Chelatococcus sp. HY11: one gene and its partners. The protein of the gene in region 3 interacts with the protein of the main gene of each other region in a pairwise test. Links are inferred from orthologs where the notes say so. Each region holds a gene or a part of one and is shown on either strand. Other genes may lie near its edges. The genes, in order: eno, KIO74_RS28665 and rpe.

What was found.
Region 1: the proteins of rpe (region 3) and eno interact in binary tests that used the Escherichia coli proteins (3 or more experiments, as listed by UniProt). The link is inferred for Chelatococcus sp. HY11 from one-to-one orthologs.
Region 2: the proteins of rpe (region 3) and KIO74_RS28665 interact in binary tests that used the Escherichia coli proteins (3 or more experiments, as listed by UniProt). The link is inferred for Chelatococcus sp. HY11 from one-to-one orthologs.

The regions. Positions count from the first base shown.
Region 1 is NZ_JAHBRX010000001.1:1,083,448-1,086,575, forward strand. What follows is about bases 155-3,128. They hold eno (phosphopyruvate hydratase), read right to left. Parts: upstream 2,300-3,128; coding sequence 1,010-2,299; downstream 155-1,009. Other genes in these bases: pdhA (pyruvate dehydrogenase (acetyl-transferring) E1 component subunit alpha), read right to left, coding at 155-252; KIO74_RS05145 (FtsB family cell division protein), read right to left, coding at 447-821; queF (preQ(1) synthase), read left to right, coding at 2,497-2,961; KIO74_RS05160 (thiamine phosphate synthase), read right to left, coding at 3,099-3,128. Also shown: more of pdhA, read right to left, coding at 1-154. UniProt on the Escherichia coli protein: Catalyzes the reversible conversion of 2-phosphoglycerate (2-PG) into phosphoenolpyruvate (PEP). It is essential for the degradation of carbohydrates via glycolysis.
Region 2 is NZ_JAHBRX010000002.1:1,722,156-1,725,171, reverse strand. Bases 37-2,898 are described here. They hold KIO74_RS28665 (fructoselysine 6-kinase), read right to left. Parts: upstream 1,984-2,898; coding sequence 1,090-1,983; downstream 37-1,089. Other genes in these bases: KIO74_RS28660 (SIS domain-containing protein), read right to left, coding at 2,099-2,898; KIO74_RS28670 (ABC transporter ATP-binding protein), read right to left, coding at 37-1,077. Also shown: more of KIO74_RS28670, read right to left, coding at 1-36; more of KIO74_RS28660, read right to left, coding at 2,899-3,016. UniProt on the Escherichia coli protein: Catalyzes the ATP-dependent phosphorylation of fructoselysine to fructoselysine 6-phosphate. Functions in a fructoselysine degradation pathway that allows E.coli to grow on fructoselysine or psicoselysine.
Region 3 is NZ_JAHBRX010000001.1:442,095-445,178, reverse strand. The notes cover bases 155-3,084. They hold rpe (ribulose-phosphate 3-epimerase), read left to right. Parts: upstream 155-1,242; coding sequence 1,243-1,926; downstream 1,927-3,084. Other genes in these bases: purB (adenylosuccinate lyase), read left to right, coding at 2,035-3,084; KIO74_RS02170 (NAD(P)/FAD-dependent oxidoreductase), read right to left, coding at 155-1,065. In the rest of the region: more of KIO74_RS02170, read right to left, coding at 1-154. UniProt on the Escherichia coli protein: Catalyzes the reversible epimerization of D-ribulose 5-phosphate to D-xylulose 5-phosphate.

The DNA of each region.
Region 1 (3,128 bases), 640 kb from region 3 along the record:
GACGGCCTCCTGGCCGATGTAGAGATGGCAGAAGCCGCCGATGAGGCCCATGCCATACATCTGGCCGGCCTTTTCCTCGAAGCGGCGGATAAGGAGCATCTCGCGGAAGGCGGCGAGGTCCTGATCCTTGGTGAAATCTGCTGGAGACGTGGAGCCCGCCCTGGCGGAATTGCGCGCTGTGGCGGCTGTTTTCTTCGCCGGCGCCTTCGTGGCGCGGCTGCCGCGGCGGGAGCCGGCGGCGTCTGAGGTCACGGAGTCAATCTTGGCGTCCGAGCGCGAAGATTTTCGAGCAGCTAGGGACATCAGCATCCTCCCGAAGCGAGTTCTTGAGAGAATATGTAACGTACCCCCGCGCTATTGGCGAGCCCCAAACCGCATAAATATTAGATACAACTGCAACTAACAGCCTGAAAACGCGCGGCTTTTTCAACTTAACCGATTTCGGGTTAAGGAGGAGACGACCCGCGCGTGACGGGTGAAGCGAAGGACTTCGCCCCTCCGTCTGTCTCAGCATTAAGTAGTATAACGACTTCGTTTTTATGCACAAATCCAAGTGTCTGGCGGACCTGGCCATCGAGCACGTCATAGTCGATCGTGTCGGCGCGCAGCATCGAAGCTCGCTTCTCCCATGAGGCCCGCTCGGCCTTTAGCGTTGTTAGTTCTTCCGTGAGCTGGAACATCTCACGCTTCAGCTCACGCTTGGCTTCGAGACCACGCGCGCCGTGGTGCGCATGGAAGACGAAATAGCCCACGATCGCGCTCGATATTGCATAGAGCGCGAGGGGGATGAGGACAGCACGGCGACGTTTGCGAACTACCATGCGAGCATCGTGCCCGGTCGTGGTTAAAAAGCTGTTAGGAGACCGGGCTGCGGCAGGCCCTACAACAAAAAATGGCCGGGACTTGCCCGGCCATTGTCGTCATTGCGAAGCTGTTGCGGCGAGATCAGAGCATTGTCAAGCGAAGGCGATATCAGTTCGCGGGAAGACGATGCGTCGCAACAAATGCTCTAGCCGCGTGCCAGCGCGGCGAGCGCCGCGCGGCCGGCATAGCGCGCCTCGGTGTCGAGTTCCTGCTCGATGCGCAGGAGCTGGTTGTACTTCGCGGTCCGGTCCGAGCGGGCGAGCGACCCGGTCTTGATCTGCCCGCAGTTCGTGGCGACCGCGAGGTCGGCGATCGTCGAATCCTCGGTCTCGCCCGAGCGATGGGACATCACGGCGCGATAGGCGCTGCGCTGGGCGAGATCAACGGCCGCGAGCGTCTCGGTCAGCGAGCCGATCTGGTTCACCTTCACGAGGATCGCGTTGCCGACGCCCCGGTTGATGCCTTCCTGGAGACGCGTGACATTGGTGACGAAGAGGTCGTCGCCGACGAGCTGCGTCTTCGTGCCGACAGCGTCTGTCAGGCCTTTCCAGCCGTCCCAGTCGTCCTCGGACATGCCGTCCTCGATCGAGGCGATGGGGTAGTCCGCGACGAGCTTGGCGAGATAGGCCACCTGCTCCTCCGGCGAGCGCGTCTTGCCCTCGCCGGCATACACGTATGAGCCGTCCTTGAAGAATTCCGTCGCCGCGCAGTCGAGCGCCAGGACCACATCGCGGCCGGGCTCGAAGCCGGCGGTGCGGATGGCCTGCATCACGAAGTCGAGCGCCGCTTCCGCTGACGGCAGGTTCGGCGCGAAGCCGCCTTCGTCGCCGACATTGGTGTTGTGGCCGGCGTCCTTCAGGGCCTTCTTCAACGTATGGAAGATCTCGGCGCCGGTGCGCAGCGCCTCGGAGAAGTTCGGCGCGCCGACCGGCATCACCATGAATTCCTGGAAGTCGATGGGATTGTCCGCGTGGGCGCCGCCATTGACGATATTCATCATCGGCACGGGCAGGACGCGCGCCTGGGTGCCGCCGACATAGCGGTAAAGCGGCAGGCCACTCGCCTGCGCGGCGGCCTTGGCGACCGCCAGAGATACGCCGAGGATGGCATTGGCGCCGATTCGCGACTTGTTCGGCGTACCGTCGAGTTCTATCAGGGCCTCGTCGATCCGCACCTGGTCCTGGGCGTCCAGACCGCCAATGGCCTCGAAGACCTCCGTGTTGACGGCATCGACGGCCTTCAGCACACCCTTGCCGAGATAGCGCGACTTGTCCCCATCACGCAGCTCCACCGCCTCATGGGCGCCCGTGGAGGCGCCGGACGGGACGGCGGCACGGCCGAAGGAGCCATCTTCCAGCGCGACATCGACCTCGACGGTGGGATTGCCGCGACTGTCGAGTATTTCACGGGCGACGATATCGACGATCGATGTCATGAAGCATCCTCCCAGCCACCAGCGGGCTGTACAATTGACGACGGGCCGCCCACGGCGCGGACGGCAGCCTTGGAAACACCGTCCGGCTTTTACGCCAACTGCTCCGGGCGGCAAAGGGCCGATACGCGGATCGTTTCCGGGCTTGCGCCCGGAGGCCGCGTCGGCCACAGAACTCGGCGTAAAAGGATGACACCGAGATGACAAGCGAACTCAAGCCTGCAAACTTGCAGCTGGGCAAGCCCAGCGCCCTGCCCGCCTCGCCCGAGGAGGCCGAGCTCGACCGGGTGCCGAATCCGCAGGCCGGCACGCGCTATGTCGCGCGTTTCACCTGCCCGGAGTTCACCTCCCTCTGCCCGGTCACCGGCCAGCCCGACTTCGGCATTCTCGTGATCGATTATGTGCCGGATCAATGGCTCGTCGAGTCAAAATCCCTGAAGCTCTATCTCCACGCCTTCCGCAATCACGGCGCCTTCCATGAAGACTGCACGGTCTCGATCGGGCTGCGCCTCGCGGCCCTTCTCGAACCCGTGTGGCTTCGCATTGGCGGCTACTGGTATCCGCGCGGCGGGATTCCGATCGACGTGTTCTGGCAGACCGGCGCCCCACCCGACGGCCTGTTCCTGCCCGATCAGGGCGTGCCGCCCTATCGCGCGCGGGGATAGGCGCGAGGCAGGGTCTTCCTCCAAGCGTCGTGGCATGTCGACCTTCGGAATGGATCCCCTTGCCGTCGCGCAGCGACGGCAAGGGGATCCATGAACACGACGCAGCGGGAGGGCAACACCGGTCCGCAAGGCTTCCGCTACGGCGCGGTGCCGTTCCAGGCCTTGAC
Region 2 (3,016 bases), on a different replicon or contig from region 3:
ACGCATGACCGCCCGCGACAGCGTGGTCTTGCCGCAACCGGATTCACCGACAAGCCCCAGCGTGGTGCGGGGCGCGATGGAGAAGCTGACACCGTCCACAGCGCGCATCTCAACCGGCGCCGAGAGCGGCGATGGCTTCACCCAATAGGATTTGCGCAGATCCTTGAGCTCAAGCAGCGGACGGACATCCGTCCCGATGGGCACAGCCGTCTCCGCGGCTCGCGTGCGCGGCTGCGGCCGGACGCTGCGCACCCGGCCCTCGCCATCGCGCTCGATGACGGGCAAGCGCTCCTGCCGCAGGCCGAGCGCCGGCATGGAGTCGATCAAAGCCTTGGTATAGTCGCTTTGAGGCTTGGCGAAGAGGTCGCGCGTGGCTGCCTCCTCCATCATGTCACCGGCATACATGACGGCGACGCGGTCGGCGACCTCATAGATCACGCCGAGGTCGTGGGTGATCAGCAGGATCGCGGCGCCGACTTCCTTGTTGAGGCCGCGCAGCAGGTCCAGCACCTGCTTCTGAACCGTCACGTCAAGCGCTGTCGTCGGCTCGTCGGCGATGATGATGCGCGGCTTGCAGGACACCGCCATCGCAATCATGACGCGCTGGCACTGCCCGCCGGACAATTCATGCGGATAGGAGCGCATGCAGCGGGCAGGGTCCGGGATGCGAACCTTCTCCAGGAGTTCAAGCGCCTTGCGGCGCGCGGCTGCCTTGCCGATGCTTTCGTGCAGCAGGATCGCCTCGACGATCTGATCCCCGCAGGTGAAGATGGGGTCGAGCGATGCCATCGGATCCTGGAAGATCATCGCCACATGGCGGCCGCGCAGCTTGCGCAGTTCGGCCGGCGCGAGCTTGAGCATGTCCACGCCATCGACCAGAACCTCACCGCTTGTGACGACAGCGTTCGGCGGCAACAGACCCATCACGCCGAGAGACGTGATGGTCTTGCCGCTGCCGCTTTCACCCACCAGGCCAAGGATCTCACCCGGCTTGATCGTGAAGCCGATGTCGCGCACGGCGGATTTGAGGCCCGCTGCGGTCTTGAAGGCTATGGAGAGGTTCCTGACTTCGAGCATCGCGCCTCTGCCTCAAGCCGGTGTTTCGGCGTCGATCGGCGCGGCATGGCCGAAAGCACCCTCGACCCGACAGATCTGCGCCGCGAATTCAGCGCCCCGGTCCAGTGCGGCGCGGATGACGCCGGCTGGCGGACGCACGCCGCGACGCCAGCCGGCAGCGACGAGCGACAGCAGCGTGGCGGTGATGAAGGCATCCCCGGCGCCCAGCGTGTCCACCACCTCGGTCGGCTTCGGCGCCACTGTGATGAAGTCCTCGCCATTATAAGCGATCGCGCCCTCGGGCCCGAGTGTCGCCAGCGCGAGGCCGCAGCCCTGCGCCACCGTCTCGCGGAGCGCGACCATGGCGCGTTCGCGGCCGACATCGCCGGCTGACAGCGCCGCGAAATCGAGATGGGGCGCCACGGGGCCGATGAGATCATCGACCTGCCAGCGATAGGAGAAGTCGTAGGACAGGAGCGCGCAGGCCGGACGCAACACCGTGAGCTGGGAATTGAGGTGGCTGTAGCAGCTGGTATGCACCAACGCGAAGCGCGCGAGATAGTCGAGATCGGCCTGGGCCGGCACGAAGGGATGTTCGCGCGCGACACCGCCCTTGTTGGAAGAGACGAACTCGCGATTTCCGTCAACGATCCGCACATCGGCATGGCCGTTCGCGCCTTCGACAACGCGACAATGCGTGGTCGGTATCGCAAGCACGTCAAGCGTCGCGCGGACATGATGGCCGGCGCGATCTGTCCCGAACGTGCCGAGGAACGCTGCGTCCGCGCCCAGCATCTTGGCATAGGCCGCGAAATTCAGCGCATTGCCGCCGGGATACATAACCCCGGCGTTGAGATAGCGGTCGACGACATTGTCGCCGAGCCCTATCACGCGCAAACCACGCAAATCGTCGTCGGTCGCGATCATGCTTGCCTCCTGCCCAAATGGTCGAAGAGGCAGGCACGCGCCCGCAAGCCGCGTTCCACCCGATGCGACACGCGCATGCGATGGTCCGGCAACGATGCTGGCGGGCGCTTTGCCATCAATAGTCGACCTTCCACATGTAGCGGCGCACCGAGAGCGGATGCTCACGCAGCACCGAAAGCGTATGAGCAAACCAGTACCAGGTGACCCCGATGACGAAAGGCGACAGGAGGGGTGATACGTCCTCGTAACGGCCGGCGTCGAAGGTGATGATCTTGTCCGTGACGCGCCGGGTGAATTTCAGCGCGCGCTGATCGATCTTGCGGTTTTCGCCATTGTCCATGAGGAAGATATAGGCCATGTCCGCGTCCGCCACCTCGAACGGCCCGTGGCGGAATTCCCCGGAATGGATGTCGGACGCGTCGAGCCATAGCATCTCGTTGAAGATGCAGATCGAATACTGGTAATTGAGTGCCGACAGGATGCCGCTGGAGAGAACATAATAGATGTTCTCGTCCTTATAGCGGCGGGCGAGTTCCATGCCGCGCTCACGCTCTGCATCCTTGATCTCGTGCAGACGTGCCGGCATCGCTTCAAGATCGCGCACGAGGCGGGCACCGACCGGATTGCCGAGATATTTCAGAAGATGCGCCGCGAAGAGATAGGCGACGAGCGTCTTGGGCATCCCCGGCAGTTCACGGCTGTAGGGGAGCAGGTGATCGCAGATCTTGGCGAGCCCGCTCTCATGGCCCGCTGTCAGCGCGACGGTGACCGCGCCCGTGGTTTTCGCCCAGCGCGCGGCGACCACCGTGTCCTCGGTCTCGCCGTTATGCGAGGTCAGCAGCACCACGGCCTTCTCGTTGACCGGCTTCGGGCGTCGCGTCTCGAATTCCGTCGCGTTGATACGCTCGATGCGCAGGTCACAATACTTGTCGAGGATATACTTGACCGGCTCGATATAGGAGTTTGAGCCGCCGGCGCCGACGAGATAGACGGACTCGATCTGGCGCGACGAGAAGATCTCCTTCACGAGCTT
Region 3 (3,084 bases):
CGTGCAGGGCCGCGCGCCCATCCAGGGCTCGTTGTCGAGCCGCTCGGCGAGCGGGAAGAACTCCCGCGCGATGGGCTCGGCCCGCGCGAGCTGCACCGGCGTCTTCATGCCGTCGCGCCGCGCGAATTCGGCACCCGTGGTCAGGCGGATGCCACGTGCCATCGGCACCAGGAAATAGCCGCGCTCCGTGTCGAGCACGGGATGGTTCAGCTTCGCATCACCCGCCGGCCGGTAGTGCATGTGATAACCACGCTTCACCGCGAGCGGCAGCCGGTAGCCGAGCGGCTTCGTTACCATGTCCGCCCATGGCCCCAGCGCCACGACGGCCGTGCCGGCCGTCAGCGGCCCGTGCGGCGTGACGAGGCGCCAGCCTTGCCCGACATTCTCGAGGGTTGCGGCATTGCCCTGGACATAACGGCCGCCGAGAGCCTCGAAATGCTTGAAATAGGCAACGGCCAGCCCATGCGGGTCATTGATCGTCGTCGGCTCGGTCCAGTGCAGCCCGCCGATGAGGACGGGAGCGAGATGCGGCTCTTCCGCCTCAAGCGTCGGCAAGTCGAGGGCCCGATAGCGGAGCCCGAACTCCCGATGCCAGCGCTCGGCCTCAGCCAGCCGCAAGTCGCGCTGCTGGGGCGTGCGGAAGACCTTGAACCAGCCGTCGCGCTTGAAGAACTGCGTGGCGTCCGCCTCGCGCGCCAGGGCGTCGTGCTCCTGAACGCAATGCGCGATCAAGGTCGCGTATTTCTTGGCGATCTCCGCATGACGGGCCGGACGGGAATGGTGCCAGTATTTCCACAGGAAGGGCGCGAGATCGAGCAGCGCCGAGGGGTGATAATGCGCATCGATGGTGCGGTTGAGGCCGTAGCGGAGCAGCGCGCCGAAATCATGTGGGAAGCCATAGGGGTAGACGCCTTCGCTCTGCACCAGCCCGGCATTGCCAAAGGAGGTTTCCTGCGCCGGACCACGGCGATCGAGGAGCACGACGGAGCGACCACGTTTCTGCAGATGAAGTGCAACGGAAATACCAACGATGCCCGCGCCGAGCACCACGACGTCAGATTGCATGGAATCCCTCGATGACCGCGCTGTGAAATGACGAGCTTGCATAGCTTTTCTGGCGGTGCAACACCATCTTCATAAGGCTTTATTGGCTCCTGTGATTTGCCGCACCGCGACGGGCGTGCTACCTGCCGGTCTCGCACATCCTGACCGCTCACCTTGGCAGCAATGGCAACCACATCCATGAGTAGCCCCATTCTCATCGCCCCCTCGATCCTCGCCGCCGATTTCGCCCGTTTCGGCGAGGAAGTGCGTGCTATCGACGCGGCCGGCGCCGACTGGATCCATGTGGATGTGATGGACGGCCATTTCGTGCCGAATATCAGCTTCGGGCCCGAGGTCGTGCGCGCCATCCGCCCGATGACATCGAAGATGCTCGATGTGCATCTCATGATTGCCCCGGTCGATCCCTATCTCGAGGCCTTCGCCAAGGCCGGCGCCGATCTCATCACGGTCCATGCCGAGGCCGGCCCGCACCTGCACCGCTCGCTGCAGACCATCCGGGCGCTCGGCAAGAAGGCGGGCGTCGCGCTCAATCCGGCAACACCCCCGTCAGCCGTCGCCCATGTGCTCGATCTCGTCGATCTCGTGCTGGTGATGAGCGTCAATCCTGGCTTCGGCGGGCAGAGCTTCATTCCGTCGGCCGTGGAGAAGGTCGCCACGATCCGCGCCATGGTCGCCGGGCGCCATATCCATATCGAGGTTGACGGCGGTATCACGGCAAAGACCGCCCCGCTTGTTATCGCCGCAGGTGCCGACGTTCTGGTGGCCGGCTCGGCGGTGTTCAAGGACGGCGCCGCACATTATGCCGGCCATATCGACACTATTCGCAAGGCCGCCGAGACCGCTCGCGGCGAATGGGCCTGAGGCCAAAAGACTTCAAGAGACTGGATGAAGCCAACAGGTTTTGTCAGCATTATAGGTGAGGCCGCCAAGAACAAGACACGGCCGCCCCGCTCAACCGAGGAATAGGTGATGATCCCCCGCTACTCTCGCCCCGAGATGGTTGCTATCTGGTCGCCGGAAACGAAGTTTCGCATCTGGTTCGAGATCGAGGCCCATGCCACGACGGCGCTGGCGGACCTTGGGGTGGTGCCGAAGGAAGCTGCCGACAAGGTCTGGGAGAAGGGCTCCGCTGCCACCTTCGACGTCGAGCGCATCGACGCCATCGAGCGCGAGGTGAAGCACGACGTCATCGCCTTCCTGACCCATCTCTCCGAGATCGTCGGGCCGGAAGCGCGCTTCGTGCACCAGGGCATGACATCGTCAGACGTGCTCGACACCTGCTTCAACGTGCAACTCGTCAAGGCGAGCGACATCCTCCTCAAGGATATCGACATCCTGCTCGCGGCGATCGAGCGGCGCGCCTTCGAATACAAGATGACGCCGACCATCGGCCGCTCGCATGGCATCCACGCCGAGCCGGTCACCTTCGGCCTCAAGCTCGCGCAGGCCTATGCCGAGTTCAAGCGCAACCGCGACCGCCTCGTGGCCGCGCGCGAGGAGGTCGCGACCTGCGCGATCTCCGGCGCCGTCGGCACCTTCGCCAACATCGACCCACGCATCGAGACCTATGTGGCCGACAAGATGGGGCTTGCCGTCGAGCCGGTCTCCACGCAGGTCATCCCGCGCGACCGGCACGCCATGTTCTTCGCGACGCTCGGGGTTATCGCCTCGTCGATCGAGCGCCTCGCCACCGAGATCCGCCACCTCCAGCGCTCGGAAGTCTACGAGGCCGAGGAGTTCTTCTCGGAAGGCCAGAAGGGCTCTTCCGCGATGCCGCACAAGCGCAACCCGGTGCTGACGGAAAACCTCACGGGCCTCGCGCGCATGGTGCGCAGCTACGCGCTGCCGGCGATGGAGAACGTGGCGCTCTGGCATGAGCGCGACATCTCGCACTCCTCCGTGGAGCGCATGATCGGGCCCGACGCGACCGTCACGCTCGACTTCGCGCTAGCACGCCTTGCCGGCGTCATCGACAAGCTCGTGGTTTATCCCGAGAACATGCAGAAGAACCTCGACCGG